Regions from separate parts of the Enterobacter sp. 4974935 genome, predicted to be linked through region 2. Evidence: predicted binding sites of a transcription regulator. Region 2 holds the regulator's gene; each other region holds the start of a gene.

Region 1 (2,201 bases), 1.2 Mb from region 2:
TTCAGCAGCGGATCATATTCGTCATACTCTCCCGGCGTGGCTCGATGGCCAGAGAACAGTACGTCATCAGGGTCGACGGCCGCACCGCGATACTCAATCTGCTCGTCTTCATCCATACGTTTGCCGGAGAACAGCGCGGCATCCGTTTTACGGCCTAACGGGTTAGCAAATTTTTCAGCGACGCGCTGGCGGCGCGCCAGAGCACCGCGCAGAATACGCGCGCGGCGAGATTCACGCCGCTGTACAGGCGCCTCGTCTTCCTCTTCGTACTCATCTTCATACTCGTCTTCATCGACCCACGTATCGTCACGACGGGTACGGTTGCTGGCGAACGTCAGCAGCGTCAGAATAAAGCTGCCGATCTTCTCAGCAATGCTCACCCAGGACCAGCCGGTAAACAGCGTCAGGCCCGCCGCCCAGATACAGAGCAGCGCCAGCGTGCCGCCGCTGCTATGAAGCATCGGTTGCAGCGCGGAGCTCAACAGGCTGCCGATCACCCCGCCGGAGGCGAAGTACCAGATATCATCAGCGTTGATCGCCGCCAGCCCACAGGAGGTGAGGATCAGCGCCAGGGCGCCAATCAGGCGCAGCGAAACGGCAAAATAATCGATGTAGTCGTCGTTCTGTCGATGACGCCAGGCAAACCAGCATCCGCCAATAATGATGACGGGAAGGGTATAAGCCATCACTCCGAAAATGAAAAAGAGCGTGTCCGCAAGCCAGGCACCGGGAACGCCACCTAAGTTATGAATAGGCTCATGCCATGCGGTTTGCGACCAGCTGGGATCTGAGGGGTTGAAACTGAGTAAGGCGGCCATCAGCCAGACGGCAAAAAGGGCAATAACAATCAGTAACGCCTCGAGGAGACGACGTCCGCTGCTTAGCTTAGATAATGTGACTTCTTTGTCTTCAGTGTATTCCTGGCTCAAGAAAGGCTCTCCAGGTATCAGGCATGTCCTGCCTGTGTGCTAAAACGGACAACAGCGCCGGGTATCCCCGGCACTGTTGCTGTATGGATTAACAGGAGTGTAATCAAACTACACTGATTTTGCACCTGTTCCGTGTTAGCGCGTCTTAATAACCAGACGATTGCTCTGTTTGACCTCTTCCATCACCACATAAGTACGGGTGTCGTTCACGCCTGGCAGACGCAGCAGGGTTTCACCCAGCAGCTTACGGTAGGCGGACATATCAGGCACACGGGTTTTTAACAGGTAGTCAAAATCACCGGAAACCAGATGACACTCTTGAATTTCTTCAAGTTTTTGTACAGCGGCGTTAAATTGCTCAAACACATCCGGCGCACCACGATTCAGAGTAATCTCAACAAATACCAGAAGTGAGGCATCCAGATAATGCGGGTTTAGCAGAGCCGTATAGCCCTGAATAAAACCCTGTCTTTCCAGTCGACGCACACGCTCAAGGCACGGCGTCGGGGAAAGTCCCACACGTTTTGAAAGCTCGACGTTGGAAATACGCCCATCCTTTTGCAATTCATTAAGAATGTTACGATCGATACGGTCGAGATCTTTGCCAGGGCGCTTCTTGCTATCTACCATTATTATTGTCTCTCTGTATTCCTTCCCTACTCCTGCCTGGACCCTGTGCACATCACTGTTCAGAGCCTGCACCCGTTATTCATCACATCGCCTGGTTATGTATTAGACGCGATGTGGATTCGGGTTCTGCGGTAAGAAGACCGTTGCCCGAAAGCAGTCACAGACATCACGTATGGCGTCTGTCCACACCATGCGTAGATTTCACTGACCCGGTAAAAATGGCATTTACGTGCATGTCTATTCGGCATGCAGTTCATGCGTCTTTTTTTCTTCCTTGAATGTTTTCGCAAAAGCGCAGGGGATTGTCAAAGCAAAACATCGATTTTTAGTACAAGATGCCGGATATTCATTACGGGGGGGTATTAATCATCATTTTATTGCCTTATAAACGCGCGATTTTCAGTAGCAGACGTGATATGACCGTGTCTGATCCATAGGGCGTGACTATTGCATATATCGGAAGCAAAACTGTCGTGCTCTTTTTTTACGGCAACAAATTCCCTACAATCCAGCCCATTGCCTGCCAACAACAATGGGGATCTCATGGGCACGACCAAACACAGTAAGCTGCTAATCCTTGGTTCTGGACCTGCGGGATATACCGCAGCGGTCTATGCTGCACGCGCTAACCTGCAACCGGTA
Region 2 (2,201 bases):
CAGCAGCTTACGCATATTGCCGCGCCAGGCCGATTTCAGCAGATCCAGGGTGATACCGCGCATCGCCAGCACGCGCCAGACCATCCCCAAACCGATCAGCAGCGTCCCGTACTCGGCAATTGCCGTAGCCAGCGCCGCGCCCCGGACGTTCATGTGCAGTCCCATCACCAGCCAGAGATCGAGCACAATGTTAAGCAGGTTGCCCACCACCAGCAGGATCACTGGCGCGCGGGCGTACTGCACGCCCAGCAGCCAGCCCAGAAGGACCAGGTTTGCCAGTGAAGCGGGCGCGCTGAGCCAGCGAATTTCGAGGAACCGCCGGGCTTGTTCCAGTACGGCATCGCTGCCGCCTACAATATGGAGCGCAAGATCAATCAGTGGCGTACGCAACAGAACGATTAACGCGCCAGCACCGAACGCCAGAATGAGCGGCTGAACCAGCGCACGCGCCAGACGCAGGGGATCTTTTGCACCATACGCCTGGGCCGTCAGGCCTGTCGTACTCATGCGCAGAAAAAGTAGCAGCATAAAGAGGAAGCTGGTCGCCGTTGCGCCGATCGCGACGCCGCCGAGATAAATCGGCGAATCGAGATGCCCGATAACTGCCGTATCCACCAGCCCCAGCAGAGGAACGGTAATATTGGAAAAAATCATCGGTAGCGCAAGACGCCACAACGCCTTATCGGCAGAAGTTAGCAATGCCATGGAAATTACCGGAATCAGAAAACAGGCCAGGCTGTAGAGGAACTACAGCCTGTCAGGAAGAGATTACAGCCATTCACCGTTGCGGATAACGCCGACCGCCAGCCCTTCAATAGAGAAGCTCTGCTCGCGGAGATCCACCACAATCGGGGAGAATTCATTGTTTTCAGGCAGAAGCTGCACGGTATTGCCTTGTTTTTTCAGGCGCTTAACCGTCACTTCATCATCAATGCGCGCCACCACGACTTGCCCGTTACGCACGTCCTGGGTTTTGTGTACCGCCAGCAGATCGCCATCCAGAATACCGATATCTTTCATGGACATTCCGCTAACGCGCAGCAGGAAATCGGCGCTCGGCTTGAACATGCCTGGGTCAACCTGATAGTGCCCTTCGATGTGCTGCTGCGCCAGCAGAGGTTCACCTGCGGCTACGCGACCCACCAGCGGAATACCGCTCTCTTCTTCCACCAGCAGACGGATGCCGCGTGAGGCGCCGGAAACAATCTCAATCACGCCCTTACGCGCAAGCGCCTTAAGGTGCTCTTCGGCAGCATTAGGAGAACGGAAGCCCAGACGCTGCGCAATTTCTGCACGCGTGGGTGGCATACCCGTCTGGCCGATATGATCCCGAATGAGATCAAACACCTCTTGCTGCCTGGTCGTTAACGCTTTCATACCGCCCCCTGGGTGTATATACAGTTATGCTGTGAGTATATACAGTCAAAGGCGATTTTGGAACCAAAAACTGCACAAAAAACCAGGGACTTAATTATTCCTCGAGGCTCATCGGAAATGCGACCAAAGTAGCGTGACCCAAGTGATCGCCGCCGTGATAATCGACAGCAGTACGGCAGCGGAACCCATGTCTTTCGCCCGGCCAGACAGTTCATGGAATTCCGACCCGATTCGGTCAACAACGGCCTCAATAGCGCTATTCAGAATTTCCACTATCATCACCAGAAGGACAGATCCGATGAGCAGTACGCGGGTGATAGCATCAACATCAAGGAAGCAGGCGATGACAACGGCAACGATTTCGGCAACCGCTTCCTGGCGGAAAGCGGCTTCATTAACCCATGCGGCGCGGAAACCTTTCCATGAATAACCGGCAGCTTTAATGATTCGAGTTAACCCAGTGGTATTATTGGCCATTAAAAGAACCTTTTATGATAAATAGCGTCAGTAACTAAAGCCGCAGCGCGTTTTGCTGCGACCTGAAGTATGACGGGTAACAACAGAAATTTTGCGCGCTTTCTGTTATCCTTGCGCCGCAATTGCATTATTAACCAGAGGCTTTACATCGTTTATGTCCGGCTGGCCACGAATTTACTACAAATTACTTAATTTACCATTAAGCGTACTGGTAAAAAGTAAGTCTATCCCAGCAGAACCTGCGCTGGAATTAGGGCTCGATACGTCGCGCCCTATTATGTACGTTTTGCCTTATAACTCGAAGGCAGACCTGCTAACGCTTCGCGCTCAATGTCTGGCGCACGATT
Region 3 (2,201 bases), on a different contig from region 2:
CGCCCCAGATCTCTTCGACCGGCTGCAGTGAAAGCAGTTTCCGCGTTCGCTGTGGATTCCCCCGAGTCAGTGCGAGCACACCATGAAACTGTTTCCACTCTTTTGAGGCCCACTGGGCTGATTTTGCCAAGGTTTTCGTCGGCCCGGCACCCACGCCGATTGTCAGACGGGTACAGTCATACACATGCTGGCGCAGTTGCCGGCCGAAGTCCTCCAGGTCCATGCAGTGCTCAACGCCGGTCAGGTCGAGGAACATCTCGTCAATCGAATACTGTTCCACCCTGGGGGCCAGCTCCTCCAGGCAGCTCATCACGCGTGCCGACATCGAGGCATAAAGTTCATAGTTGCTGGAGAATGCGTATATTTTTTCCGGGTACCTTTCGTTTTTCATCTGAAACCACGGCGTGCCCATTTTGATCCAGGGCTTTGCCTCGGCACTTCTTGCGATTACGCAGCCATCGTTATTACTGAGCACCACAACCGGCTTTCCTTTCAAATCCGGGCGGAAAACGCGTTCGCAGCTGGCATAAAAGCTGTTCACATCGGCCAGGGCAAACATCAGTACATCTCCCTCGGGCGGTGGATGATGTGCGTGACGACGCCAAAGATATCCAGATCGTCCGGGTCGGGATAGATCGGCGACCAGGCGGCGTTCATGGGCTGCAGCGTCAGTCGTGGCGTCAGCAGCAGTCGTTTGACCGTAAACTCCCCCTGCACGCTGGCCACAACAATATCGCCATGCCGGGGCTTCTCGGCACAGTCCACAACCAGCAGATCGCCATTGTAAAGGCTGCCGTCGGCCATGCTGTCACCGCTGGCGCGAAGGTAGTAAGTCGCGCTCGGATGCCGTATGCAGTAATCATGGAGATCCAGATCAGATTCGACATAGTCAGCAGCAGGGCTGGGAAAACCGCAGCTGGCCAGGTCTGCAAACAACGGATGGGCCTGTGGCGGGAGTTCTTTCCCGGTGCTGAAAAGCTGCAGTTTCATCTTTCCTCCTGACGTCTAAATATACTGGTTATTTATACAGTATATTTAACAGCGTGAGGATAATCCAGATCGCCTGCGCCATGAACAGAGTGAGTAACCTAAGCTACTCAAAATGTTCGTAAATATCATTTTGATTCTTTATTGTTACTCATAATGAGAAATAAGGCTTTTATTTTTCCATTTTGCTCTTATAATATGTATCAAATTGAGTTTAATTGACGGAGCATAATGATGAATATTTACTGCGATGATGGTTCAACTAATGTTAAGCTGGCATGGTTTGAAGGAAGCGAGCTGCAGACCCGGGTTTCTGCTAACTCCTTCCGGCATGGCTGGAAAGTGGCGGAGTTCAGTGCTGCAACGTTCAACTATCAGGTGGGCACGCTGAAATACACCTGGGACAGCGTCAGCCGGGATGCCATCCCGACAACAAACGTGGAGTATCAGTACGGTGATCTCAACCTGCTGGCCGTGCATCATGCGCTGCTGAACAGCGGGCTTGAGCCGCAGCCGGTGAGCCTGACCGTGACGCTGCCCCTGAGCGAGTATTATGACGGGGACTGCCAGCGGAACGAGGAGAACATCCGACGCAAACGGGAAAACCTGATGCGTGAGCTGGTTCTGAATAAGGGCAGGGCATTTACCGTAACGGACGTGAAGGTGATGCCGGAATCACTGCCGGCGGCGTTCTCCCGTCTCGCGGAGCTGAAGCCCGGACCCGCAGAGTCCACCCTGATTATCGATCTCGGCGGAACCACGCTCGATGCCGGCGTGATTGTCGGACAGTTTGACGATATCAGTGCGGTACACGGCAATCCGTCTGTCGGCGTGTCGCAGGTCACCCGCGCAGCAGCAGGCGCGCTGCGGGCTGCAGACAGCGAAACCAGCGCGCTTATTGCTGACACGGTCATCCGCAACCGCAATGATCGTCAGTATCTGCAGCGTGTGATCAACGATGCCGGAAAAATCGACGATGTGCTGAACAAAATTACAGAGGCAATCACTTCCCTGGGCGCGCGTGTCACCAGTGAGCTGACGGCCTTCAGGAACGTTAACCGGGTATTCCTGGTCGGGGGAGGGGCATCCCTCATTGAAGAGGCTATCCGTCAGGCCTGGCCTCTGGCTCCTGACCGTATCGAGGTTATAGGCGATCCGCAGCTGGCTCTGGCCAGAGAGATTGCCCTTTACAATAAAGAGGACTAAACGTGCCG
Region 4 (2,201 bases), 590 kb from region 2:
TAAAAGAGCCCGCGCTTCGCGCTTATTCCATGGCTAACTATCCGGAAGAGAAGGGCATTATTATGCTCAACGTGCGTATCGCCACGCCGCCGCCGAATGTGCCTGATGCCCCCCCTGGCGTCATGTCGTCCTATATCTGGTCCCTCAAGCCTGGTGACAAAGTGACGATTTCCGGCCCGTTCGGCGAATTCTTTGCCAAAGACACCGACGCGGAAATGGTCTTTATCGGCGGCGGTGCGGGTATGGCGCCGATGCGTTCGCATATCTTTGACCAGCTCAAACGCCTTGGCAGCAAGCGCAAGATCAGCTTCTGGTACGGGGCGCGTTCACTGCGCGAAATGTTCTATGACGATGAGTTTGAACAACTGGCACGTGATAACCCTAACTTTACCTTCCATGTGGCGTTATCCGATCCGCAGCCGGAAGATAACTGGACAGGTTATACGGGCTTCATCCACAACGTGCTGTATGAAAATTACCTCAAACAGCACCCGGCACCGGAAGATTGCGAGTTTTATATGTGTGGCCCGCCAATGATGAACGCTGCCGTGATTAAGATGCTAAAAGATCTTGGCGTGGAAGATGAGAACATCATGCTCGATGATTTCGGAGGCTGATTATGCTGACCTTTCTGGCGACCTTTGCGGTGTTTGTACTGGTGATATTCGGGATGTCCTTAGGTTGGATCATCAAGCGTAAAAGCATCCAGGGCAGCTGTGGAGGTATATCTTCCATCGGAATGGAAAAAGTGTGCGATTGTCCGGAACCGTGCGATGCGCGAAAAAAACGGATGGCTCGCGAGCAGCAACGCATTATTTAGTTTTGTATGTCGGGTAAGGCAACGCCGCCACCCGACAATTCCCACGCATACTTCTCAACCCTCATTTGTTTACTGTATACTTATCCAGTAATGAGTGAGGGCTTACTATGCGCAAAATAATCCATGTCGATATGGACTGCTTTTTTGCCGCAGTGGAGATGCGTGACAACCCGGCGCTGCGGGATATTCCCATCGCCATTGGCGGCAGCCGGGTTCAGCGCGGTGTCATCAGCACCGCCAACTATCCTGCTCGCAAATACGGTGTGCGCAGCGCCATGCCGACAGCGATGGCGCTAAAACTGTGCCCGCATCTCACTCTTTTGCCCGGACGTTTTGATGCCTATAAAGAAGCATCGAACCACATTCGGGAGATCTTCTCCCGCTACACCTCTCTGATTGAACCGTTATCGCTGGATGAAGCCTATCTGGATGTCACCCACAGCGTGCACTGCCACGGCTCCGCCACCCTGATGGCGCAGGAGATCCGCCAGACTATTTTTAACGAGCTGAACCTGACGGCATCGGCAGGCGTCGCGCCGATAAAATTTCTCGCCAAAATCGCCTCCGATTTAAATAAGCCCAACGGCCAGTACGTCATCACCCCGGAAGAGGTTCCGGCGTTTTTAAAGACGCTGCCGCTCAGCAAAATCCCCGGCGTGGGCAAAGTCTCCGCCGCGAAGCTGGAAAGTATGGGGCTACGCACCTGTGAAGACGTTCAGCGCAGCGATCTGGCGCTGCTGCTTAAGCGTTTTGGTAAGTTTGGCCGCGTACTGTGGGAACGCAGTCAGGGCATTGATGATCGGGATGTGAACAACGAACGGCTGCGTAAATCGGTCGGCGTTGAACGCACGCTGAGCGAAGATATCCATGACTGGACAGAGTGTGAAACCATTATTACGGAACAACTCTATCCTGAGCTTGAACGACGCTTACTGAAGGTCAAACCAGATCTGCTTATTGCCCGGCAGGGCATCAAACTGAAATTTAACGATTTTCAGCAGACGACGCAGGAGCACGTCTGGCCACGCCTCAACAAAGAGGATCTTATTGCGACGGCAAAAAAGGCATGGGAAGAGCGGCGGGGCGGACGAGGGGTAAGGCTGGTGGGGCTGCACGTCACCTTGCTGGATCCGCAGCTGGAGCGTCAGCTGGTGCTGGGACTGTAGATTAGGCTAATCGTATGCCCGGTAAGCGAAGCGCCACCGGGCATCAAACGGCTTATTACTTAACAGGGATTGCTTTCAGCAGCTCAGTCAGCAGCGTCCAGTAGTGACCGACGCTTTCAATGTGAACCTGCTCATCCGGGGAGTGTGGCCCCGTGATGGTCGGCCCGATGGAGACCATGTCCATATCCGGATACGGTTTCTTGAACAGACCACAT

What was found. The regulator LexA, encoded in region 2, represses DNA repair genes until DNA is damaged. The targets are predictions, from matches to a motif close to TNCTGTATGTACATACAGNA.
Region 1: a site for LexA is predicted at 1,007-1,026, ahead of AC4OVS_RS14835 (DNA translocase FtsK 4TM domain-containing protein). Genes of this name have one in related genera too.
Region 3: a site for LexA is predicted at 1,013-1,032, ahead of umuD (translesion error-prone DNA polymerase V autoproteolytic subunit). Genes of this name have one in related genera too.
Region 4: a site for LexA is predicted at 891-910, ahead of dinB (DNA polymerase IV). Genes of this name have one in related genera too.

What each region holds. Positions count from the first base shown of each region.
Region 1 is NZ_JBZWGT010000003.1:2,820,528-2,822,728, forward strand. It holds gene AC4OVS_RS14835 (DNA translocase FtsK 4TM domain-containing protein) at 1-929, opposite strand, end outside; gene lrp (leucine-responsive transcriptional regulator Lrp) at 1,065-1,559, opposite strand; gene trxB (thioredoxin-disulfide reductase) at 2,103-2,201, shown strand, end outside.
Region 2 is NZ_JBZWGT010000003.1:4,043,256-4,045,456, forward strand. It holds gene dinF (MATE family efflux transporter DinF) at 1-705, opposite strand, end outside; gene lexA (transcriptional repressor LexA) at 769-1,377, opposite strand; gene AC4OVS_RS20595 (diacylglycerol kinase) at 1,486-1,854, opposite strand; gene plsB (glycerol-3-phosphate 1-O-acyltransferase PlsB) at 2,009-2,201, shown strand, end outside.
Region 3 is NZ_JBZWGT010000001.1:93,906-96,106, forward strand. It holds gene AC4OVS_RS00520 (Y-family DNA polymerase) at 1-559, opposite strand, end outside; gene umuD (translesion error-prone DNA polymerase V autoproteolytic subunit) at 559-990, opposite strand; gene parM (plasmid segregation protein ParM domain-containing protein) at 1,222-2,193, shown strand; gene AC4OVS_RS00535 (plasmid partitioning/stability family protein) at 2,196-2,201, shown strand, end outside.
Region 4 is NZ_JBZWGT010000003.1:3,453,934-3,456,134, reverse strand. It holds gene nqrF (NADH:ubiquinone reductase (Na(+)-transporting) subunit F) at 1-617, shown strand, start outside; gene nqrM ((Na+)-NQR maturation NqrM) at 620-820, shown strand; gene dinB (DNA polymerase IV) at 928-1,986, shown strand; gene pepD (cytosol nonspecific dipeptidase) at 2,042-2,201, opposite strand, start outside.